DNA from 2 places in the Actinosynnema sp. NPDC037264 genome. Region 2 is predicted to be linked to the other one. Evidence: predicted binding sites of a transcription regulator. Region 2 holds the regulator's gene; the other holds the start of a gene.
The links. Region 2 encodes HspR, which represses chaperone genes until heat shock. Its sites were predicted from a motif close to ANNTTGAGTNNNNNNNACTCAANNT; they were not measured.
Positions count from the first base shown of each region.

Region 1: lon (endopeptidase La) is a predicted target of HspR. The motif match lies at 1,733-1,757, and genes of this name have one in related genera.

Region 1 is NZ_JBVJVK010000029.1:23,241-28,161, forward strand. Features, by position in the region: gene lon (endopeptidase La) at 1-1,722, opposite strand, end outside; gene ACZ7GX_RS27165 (SAM-dependent methyltransferase) at 1,876-2,676, shown strand; gene ACZ7GX_RS27170 (patatin-like phospholipase domain-containing protein) at 2,686-4,596, opposite strand; gene ACZ7GX_RS27175 (CatB-related O-acetyltransferase) at 4,674-4,921, opposite strand, start outside.
Region 2 is NZ_JBVJVK010000001.1:368,800-373,720, forward strand. Features, by position in the region: gene dnaK (molecular chaperone DnaK) at 1-123, shown strand, start outside; gene grpE (nucleotide exchange factor GrpE) at 120-833, shown strand; gene dnaJ (molecular chaperone DnaJ) at 852-2,021, shown strand; gene ACZ7GX_RS01775 (heat shock protein transcriptional repressor HspR) at 2,018-2,446, shown strand; gene ACZ7GX_RS01780 (alpha/beta fold hydrolase) at 2,730-3,407, shown strand; gene ACZ7GX_RS01785 (FAD-binding oxidoreductase) at 3,546-4,649, opposite strand.

The DNA.
Region 1 (4,921 bases), on a different contig from region 2:
GTCGACGGTGACCGGCAGGGTGGATTCGTCCAGGGCGACGCGTGCGGTCACCTTGCGGAGGATGCGTGCGAGCGCGCGTTCCAGCTGCCGGACACCTGCTTCACGGGTGTACTCGCCGGCCAGTTTGCGCAGGGTCGGCTCGGTGATCGTGACGTCCTCGGGGGTGAGGCCGGCGCGTTCGACCTGGCGCGGCAGGAGGTGGTCGCGGGCGATGGTGACCTTCTCGTCCTCCGTGTAGCCGTCGAGCTGGACCAGTTCCATGCGGTCCAGCAGGGGACCCGGGATGGATTCCAGGACGTTGGCGGTGGCCAGGAAGACGACGTCGGAGAGGTCCAGTTCGACTTCGAGGTAGTGGTCGCGGAACGTGTGGTTCTGGGCCGGGTCGAGGACTTCGAGGAGGGCGGCGGTCGGGTCGCCGCGGTAGTCGGCGCCCACCTTGTCGATCTCGTCCAGGAGGACGACCGGGTTCATCGAGCCCGCTTCGGAGATGGCCCGGACGATCCGGCCCGGCAGCGCGCCCACGTAGGTGCGGCGGTGGCCGCGGATCTCGGCTTCGTCGCGGACGCCGCCCAGGGCCACCCGGACGAACTTGCGGCCCATCGCGCGGGCGACGGATTCACCGAGGGAGGTCTTGCCGACGCCGGGAGGTCCGACCAGGGCCAGGACCGCGCCGGAACGGCGGCCGCCCACGACGCCGAGACCGCGGTCGGCGCGGCGGCGGCGGACGGCCAGGTACTCGGTGATGCGTTCCTTGACGTCGTCCAGGCCCGCGTGGTCGGCGTCCAGGACGGCGCGGGCGCCCGCGATGTCGTAGGCGTCCTCGGTGCGTTCGTTCCACGGCAGGTCGAGGACGGTGTCGAGCCAGGTGCGGATCCAGCCGACCTCGGGTGACTGCTCGGAGGTCCGTTCGAGCTTGTCGACCTCGGCCAGGGCGGCCTCGCGGACTTTCTCCGGCAGGTCGGCGCCTTCGACGCGGGCTCGGTAGTCCTGCTCCTCGGTGGCGGGCTTGCCGTCGAGCTCGGCCAGTTCCTTGCGGATCGCGGCCAGCTGTTGGCGCAGCAGGAACTCGCGCTGCTGCTTCTCGACGCCTTCCTTGACGTCCTTGCGGATGGTCTCGGCGACGTCGAGTTCGGTCAGGTACTCGCGGCCCCACTCCAGCAGCTTCTCGAGCCGCTCGGTGACGTCGCTGGTCTCCAGCAGCCAGACCTTCTGCTCGTCGCTGAGGTACGAGGCGTAGCCGGCGAGGTCGGCGAGGGCGGACGGGTCGTCCACCTGCTGCACCGAGTCGACCACCTGCCACGCGCCGCGCTGCTGGAGGATCGTGGTGACCAGCCCCCGGTACTCGCGGGCCAGTTCGTGGGTGTGGTCGTCGACCGGTGATTCGTCCGCGATGGTCGCCTCGACCCACAGCGCCGCGCCGGGGCCGGTGGTGCCGGTGCCGATGCGGACCCGCTCGGTGCCGCGCACGACGGCCGCGCGCTCGCCACCGGAGAGCCTGCCGACCTGCTCGATCAGGGCCAGCGTGCCCACCTTGGCGTACTTGCCGTCCAGCCGGGGCACCAGCAGGACCTTCGACTGACCGCCCGTCGCCGTCGCGGCCTCGATCGCGGCGCGGGCCTCGGCGGTGGCGTCCGAGCCGCTGAGGCGGATCGGCACGACCATGCCCGGCAGCACGACCACGTCGTCCAGCGGCAGCACCGGCAGCGCCAACGTCTCGCCCATGATCCCTCCAAAGTTGAGTCTGACTGGCTCAACCAAGATGAGCGTGGGTTTGTTTCCGGTAGGTGTTCGCCCAGAGCGAGCGTCCATTCGGGGGTTGTGCCCCGTGGATGGCGCCGCGACGATCACGCGGTCGGCTGACGAGGAGATGTGCGCATGGAGCAGGCGAGCTGGGTTCCGTCTTCGGTGGACCTGGACCGGCCGAGCGCGGCCCGGATGTACGACTACTTCCTGGGTGGGTCGCACAACTTCGCGGTGGACCGCGAGGCGGCGAAGTCGGTCGAGCAGATCTTCCCCGGCATGTCCGGCGCGGCCCGGGCCAACCGGTCGTTCCTGCGGCGGGCGGTGCGGTACCTGCTGTCGCAGGGCATCGACCAGTTCCTCGACCTGGGGTCGGGCATCCCGACGGTCGGCAACGTGCACGAGATCGCCCAGCAGACCAACCCGGCGGCACGGGTGGTGTACGCGGACGTCGAGCCGGTGGCCGTGGCGCACAGCACGGCGTTGCTGGCGGACAACCCGCTGGCCAGCGCGATCCAGGCGGACCTGCGCGACCCGGACTCCGTGCTGGAGAACGAGGAGGTGCGGTCGGTGCTCGACTTCGACCGGCCGATCGGGCTGCTGATGGTCGCCGTGCTGCACTTCGTGCCGGACGAGGCCGAGCCGGCCGCGGCCATCGCCCGGTACCGGGACGTGCTGGCGCCGGGCAGCTTCGTGGCAATCTCGCACGCGAGCTGGGACGGCGTGTCGCAGGAGGGGCGGGAGAGCGGCGAGCAGGTCAACGCCATCTACCGCCGCACGGACAGCCCGCTGGTGCTGCGGACCGGTGCGGAGGTCGCCACCTTCTTCGACGGGCTGGAGGTCGTGGAGCCCGGCGTGGTGCCGTTGAGCGAGTGGTGGCCGGATTCGGACGACGCCTACATCAACGCGTACGCGGGGGTCGGGAAGAAGGTCTGACGGCGTCCGTCACTCGGGCGGGGTGAGGCGGAGGTCCGGGTCGATCGGCGGCTCGCCGTCGAACGGGCCCGCGGGCACCGCGCCCAGCGCGTCGAGGGTGAGTCCGATCTCGCGCGCGTTCGGGTCGGTGTCGGGTGGCGTGGTGAACCAGGCGTGCAGGTCCTCGGGGATCCGGTAGCGGGCGGTGAGGTCGCGGTAGAGGGCGGCGCGGTCGCCGGACTGGTCGGCCAGCTGCTGGTACTCGCGCATGGCCAGGCGCATGCGGATCCAGCGGTAGCGGTCGGTCTTGGTCGAGTCGTCCTCGGTGAACCGGGTGCGCAGCAGCCGCCCGGCCTCGGCGCCGCGTTCGGCCAGGGCGCGGATCGTCTCCGGGCGCATGAAGAGGTTCGTGCCGCCTTCCAGGGCTCCGACGCGGACGTGCGCGATCCGTCCCCGGTAGCCCGGCAGGGCGGACTGCATCGTGTCGCGCCAGTCGAGCATGGTGTTGAGGATCGCCGACGCGAAGTGCTGCACCAGCCCGATGCCGCGCCACGGCGTGCCGCCGGTGGACGCGTCCTGCTCGGGCAGCCAGACGTCCCGGTCGTCGCCGGGCGGGTAGGACTGCAGGCTCAGGCCGAACGTCGGCCAGCGCGGCAGCAGGTTGTCGAAGAAGTGGATCGGGAAGTTGCTGGTGATGCCGCCGTCGGAGAACCAGTGGACGCGGGGTTCCGGCTCGGCGCGCACCAGCGGCACCGCGGCGATCAGGCCGGGCAGCGGCATGCTCATCCGGACGGCCAGCGCGACCGGCAGGTTCTTCGGCAGCACGTGCAGGGTCTCGGCGGGGTGCAGCGGGCAGTGGTGCGGCGAGGCGTCGTGGCCGAGCTTGTCGACGGTCCGCGGCGGCAGCACGGTGGCCAGGCACGTCGGGCAGAACAGCCACGCGGCCGACGGTTCGGTGAACGGCAGGCGGTAGGGGCGGCCCTCGGACAGGTCCGTGGTCATCAGGACCAGGTTGGTGGTCAGGTCGTCGAACGTCAGGTCCGTCGTCCCGGACAGGTCGTCCAGCACGTCGGCGATCCAGTCGCTCAGCGGCGGCACGCCGGTCGACGCGGGCACACCGCACCGGCGGTCCCAGAAGTTCGGTCGGAACGCGCCGGTGCCGGGGATGAGTCCGAAGTGGATGGTGGTCGCCATCCGGTCGAGGAACCGCTTGGCGCCCAGGCCGTAGGTGAGGGCGACCGCGCTGACGAACGCGAACCCGAGCACCAGCCACCACACGGCGGCGGTGGCGGCGCTCGCCAGGCTCGGGGCCGTCCAGCGCGTGCTCAGGGCGACCGGGATCAGCGGGACGACCAGGAGCACTGCGGTGCCGATGCGGCGCAACCACGCGTCCCGGCCGTTCGGCAGGACTCTCAGCACGATGCCGGGCACGGCGACGAGGGCCGCGACGGTGAGGCCGATCAGCGCCCACGTCGGCGTGGCGCCCCAGTCGATCGAGTGGAACCACAGGGTCGGACCGATGAGCCACAACCCCAGCGCCAAGGCGAGGAAGGCCCGTGCCCGCCAGCCGATCGCGCTGATCAGGGCCAGCAGGAGGCACGTGAGCGGGTTGCGCCCGGTGGAGTCGCGGCGCTGCATGGAGGCCGCCACGATCCGGTACAGCTTGCGGGTGTGCTCGCTGGGCTGGAAGAGCTGGGCCAGCCGCCAGCCGGGCGCGGCGAACCAGTCGACGACCTCCCCGAGCTTGCGGAACCCGTCCCGGTCCCGGCCCTTCTCCGCGGCCGCGGTGAAGGCGGCCCCGATCGCACCGGCCGACGCACCGCCCAACGACCGGAACCGGTAGTGCCCGGCCAACTCCACGACGGCCAACGGGTAGACGACGCCACTGGCCGCCCCACCCCGCATGGTCAGGTCGCAGTACCGGTTGAAGTCCTCGGCCATGGCGAACCTCCCGGCCTCCATGGTCTCGTGACGCCGGCCGGTGTGGCGCTAGACCAATCGGTTGTTCACTCGCGCGTTCACAGCTGGGATCGCGCGATCTGCTCGATCTCGGCCGGCGTGCCGGACATGATCGTGCGGACGTGCTCGGTCACCAGCTCGATCGGCCAGTCCCACCACTTGGCGCGCAGCAGCCGGGCCACGTCCTCCTCGGCGTAGCGCCGCTTCACCGGCTTGGCCGGGTTGCCGCCCACCACCGTGTACGGCGGCACGTCCGACGTCACCACGGCGCCGGTCGCGATGATCGCGCCGTCCCCGATCGTCACTC
Region 2 (4,921 bases):
TACGCCAACTCCGCACCCACGGCCGACGCCGCGGGCGCCACCGGAGGCGCCGCCGCCGGTGACGCGCCGAAGGCCGACGACGTGGTGGACGCGGAGATCGTCGACGAGGACGAGAAGAAGTGACCCAGCCCGAGGAACAGCCCCACGTGGTGGTGCGCGACCGCAGGCGCATCGACCCGGAGACGGGTCAGGTGCGGGAGAACCCGGCGGACGAGAACGCGCGCGCCGACGCCCCGGCCGAGCCGGAGGCCGGTACGACCGGCGCGCCCGAGACCGGTTCGGAGGGCGGCGGCAAGCACGCCGCGCCCGAGCCGGAGGCCGAAGCGGCCGTGGCCGACGACCCGTCCGTCGAGCTGAAGGCCCAGCTCGACGAGCGGACCGCCGACCTGCAGCGGTTGACCGCGGAGTACGCCAACTACCGCAAGCGCGTCGAGCGCGACCGGGAACTGGTGATCACCACGGCCAAGGCGCAGGTGGCCGGCGAGCTGCTCGGCGTGCTCGACGACATCGAGCGGGCCGGCACGCACGGCGACCTCACCGGCGCGTTCAAGGCCGTGGCCGACAAGCTGGTCGGCGCGCTGCACGGCACCGGCCTGGAGCCGTTCGGGCACGAGGGCGAGGAGTTCGACCCGTCCGTCCACGAGGCCGTCCAGCACGGCACCTCGCCGGACGTCAGCGGGCCGACCGTCACCGCCGTGCTGCGCCGCGGCTACCGGTTCGGCGAGCGCGTGCTGCGGCCCGCGCTGGTCGCCGTGACCGACCACGAGCCGGCCGCCGAGCAGCCGGTCGTCGAAGAGGCCGTCGAGAAGCCGGTCGAAGAGCAGCAGGACTGAGAAGGGGGGCGGCGTCCGTTGAGCGCTCGCGACTGGATCGAGAAGGACTTCTACCGCGAGCTGGGCGTCACCTCCGACGCCTCGGCCGACGAGATCAAGAAGGCGTACCGGAAGTTGGCGCGGGAGCTGCACCCCGACGCCAACCCCGGTGACGCCAAGGCCGAGACGCGGTTCAAGGCGGTGTCCGAGGCGTACGGCGTGCTGTCGGACACCGCGAAGCGCAAGCAGTACGACGAGGCCCGCCGCCTCTTCTCCGGAGGCGGCGGGTTCCCCGGCGGGTTCGGCACCGGCGGCGGGTTCGACGTCGGCGACCTGTTCGGCCGCCAGGGCGCGCAGCAGGCCGGCGGCATGGGCGGGCTCGGCGACCTGCTCGGCGGCCTGTTCAACCGCCGGGGCGGCACGTCCGCGTCGGCCACCAGGCCGAGGCGCGGCGAGGACGTCGAGACCGACGTCCGGATCGACTTCACCGAGGCCGTCAAGGGCGCGACCGTGCCCATGCGGCTGTCCAGCCCGGCGACCTGCGGCACGTGCGCGGGTTCCGGCGCGCGTCCCGGCACGTCCCCGCGGACGTGCACGAACTGCGGCGGCGCCGGGTTGGTCACCCGCAGCCAGGGCGCGTTCGCGTTCTCCGAGCCGTGCGCCGACTGCCGGGGCACCGGGCGGATCGTGGACGACCCGTGCCCGGAGTGCGCGGGCGACGGCGTGAGCACCAAGACCCGCACGTTGACCATCCGCATCCCGGCGGGCGTCGACGACGGCCAGCGGATCAGGCTGGCCGGGCAGGGTGAGCCGGGGCGCAACAACGGGCCCGCCGGCGACCTGTTCGTGCTCGTGCACGTCAACCCGCACCCCATCTTCGGCCGGTCGGGCAACGACCTGACCGTGACCGTTCCGGTGACCTTCCCCGAGCTGGCGCTCGGCACCACGTTGACCGTGCCGACGCTCGAGGGCAAGGTGACGTTGAAGGTTCCCGCCGGCACGGCCAGCGGTCGGGTGCTGCGGGCCAAGGGCAAGGGCATCGCCAAGCGCGACGGCCAGGTCGGCGACCTGCTCATCACGTTGAACGTCGCGGTGCCGAACAACATGGACGCCGCAGCCCGGGAGGCGTTGGAGAACTACGCGTCGGCGACGGCGAAGCACGACCCGCGCGCGGAGCTCAACGCCCTGTTGGAGAAGAGGTCGGTGTGAGCTTCCCGTTCCCGCCCGGCACCGACGAGGACACCCCGTTCTTCGTCATCTCCGTGGCGGCCCAGCTGTCGGGTCTGCACGCGCAGACCCTGCGTGCGTACGACCGGCTCGGCCTGGTGTCGCCGGGCCGCACGTCCGGCGGCGGGCGCCGGTACTCGATGCGCGACATCGTGCTGCTGCGCGAGGTGCAACGCCTCTCGCAGGAGGAGGGCGTCAACCTCGCGGGCGTCAAGCGGATCATCGAGCTGGAGAACGAGGTCGGCGCGCTGCGCGCGAGGGTGCAGGAGCTGACCGAACAACTGGCCTCCGCCATGGCCGCAGCCGAGCACGCCGCCGCGTCGGTGCACGCGTCGTACCGCCGTGACCTGGTGCCGGTGCGGCACGAGACGGCACTGGTCGTCTGGAAGCCGAACTCGAAGCGCTGAGCCGCCTGATGTGTCGCCCAATAGGGTGATCATCTCGGGAAAGTGTACGGAAACACTGTTCCCGTACCTCGGTTAAGCATGAGGAACCCCGCGACGCCGACCCCCACCGCCCTGAACCCCCACGCCCCCGACGCCGGAATCCCCCGATGACGGCGGCCCGCGACGACCGGCCCGGCCCTGCCGCCCTACCAACCGGCCACCGCCCTACCGCCCTACCGACCTGCCGTCGCCCTACCAACCTGGCGGCCGACCGAACCGGGCGACCCGCGCCAGACTGGACCCCGTGGACTACGTCTTCGTGCACGGCACCACCCAGTCGCCCGCGGCCTGGCGCCCGGTGGAGGACCTGCTCCGCCAACGCGGCCACCGCACCGTGGCCGTGGACCTGCCGACCGACCAGCCGCAACTGCGCGCCGTCGACTACGCCGCGATCGCCCGCGCCCAGGCGGGCGACGCGCTGGCCCCGGTCCTGGTGGGGCACTCCGGCGCCGGCCTGCTGATGCCCGCCATCGCACGGGCCCTCGGCGCGTCCCACCTGGCCTGGATCGCCGCGATGATCCCCGGCCCCGTGTCGCTGGCGGACGAACTGGCCGTCGACACGGGCGAGATGTTCAACCCGGAGTGGCGCTCCCTCACCGAACCGCCCACCGCGGACCCCGTGGTGGCCTCGTACTTCCTGTTCCACGACTGCGACCTGGCCGGTGTGCGCGCCGGGCTGCGCACCTTGCGCCTGTTCTACCCCGCCGCGACGTACCGCGAGGTGCACGAGGTGCCTGACCTGCCGTCGACCTACGTCCTGCCGCGTGACGACCGCACGCTGCGGCCGTCGTGGATGCGCCGCGCCGCGCGCGAACGGCTCGGGGTCGAGGCGATCGAGGTCGACGGCGGACACTGCCCGCAGACCAGTCGGCCGGGCACGCTGGCGGCCGTGCTGGGCGCGGCGCGGCCGGCGCGGCCGTGACCAGCACGGCGTGACCAGGGCACCGTGGCCGTGACCAGCACGGCGTGGGCCGATCGGCTGTGACCGGCCGGATCGCGTTGGGCAGCCGAAAGTCCCGCACGGCCCGGCGGCAAACGTGAAAAAGTTTCAGGTAGCGGTTCAGTCCAGCGTGAACGGGTCGTACTTGATCCGGTCGAGTGGGGTGCCGGCGACCAACATCCGCGACACGGTGGCCCGGATCATGGACGGCGAGCCGCACACCAGCACGTCCCGCTCCTCCCACGCCCCGTAACGGGTGACCACGTCGGCGAGCGTGCCCTGCTCCACGCCACGCGCGCCGGGATCGGACTCCAGCACCGGCACGACGGTCAGCCAAGGGTTGGTCATCGCGAACCGCTGGAGGTTGTCCAGGTCGTACAAGTCCTCGCGAGTCCGCCCGCCCATGAACAGGTGCACGCGCGGGTTCTCGCCCCACTGCGCCATCTCGTCGATGATCGCGTGCATCGGCGCGACCCCGGTCCCGCCGGCGACCATCAGCACGTCCCGCCCGGACTTCCGGTCCACGCCGAGCCGGCCCATCGGCGGTCCGAGACGCCAGACGTCACCCGGTTGGGTGTGTCCGACGATCGACCGGCTGACCCACCCGCCCTCGACCGAACGGATGTGGAACTCGATGATGCCGTCGTCACGCGGCGCGTTCGCGGGCGAGTAGTACCGCCACAGCCGAGCGCGTTGCGGCGTCTCGACGCTCACGTACTGCCCGGCGCGGTACCCGACCGGGTGATCCGGCTGCAGCCGCACGACCGCCAGGTCCCAGCTCACCCGCTGGTGGTCGAGCACGGTTGCGTGCCAGTAGGCCGGGCCGTCGTCGGCCGCCGCCGCCTCCTGCATCGCCCGCGCCATGATCGTGTACGCCTCGGCCCAGGCCATCTCGACCTTCGGCGTCCACGCGGGCCCGGCGAACTTCTTCACCGCCGCCAGCAACGCCGTGCCGACGGACTCGTAGTGCACGTTGACCACGCCGAACTTGCGGTGGTCGCGCCCGAGTTGGCGCAGGAACGGGATCAGGTCGTCCGGTCTGTCCACCATCTGCACGACGTGGACGAGGGCGCGCAGCAGTCGGCTGCGCTGGACCTCCATGTTCGCGGGGAACATCTCACGGGTCGCCGGCGCGAGGCTGAAGAGCATGCCGTAGAAGAACTTGGCTACCTCTTCGGCGCGCGGCTCCACCACCGCGAAGCTCTCCCGGATCATCCGCACCATAGCGGTGACACCAGGAGGAGGTTCGCGGTGTGGCGGGCTCGGGATGGGGCTCAACACGGCGTTCGCAGTCATGGTCCGGGCGCAGTCTCCACGTTTCTGGCGGCGCCAGCAAGGGCGCTACGTCCTCGTCAAGCTTCCATCCCGACGAGGGGACACTAACCCGCCAACTGGCCGGTCGACTCCTTGATGCCACCTTCGAGTGCAGTGCGATTACGGACGGTCGCACAACGTTCCCGCGAACGGGTGGTCATTCCCTTCCACATATACCGAAT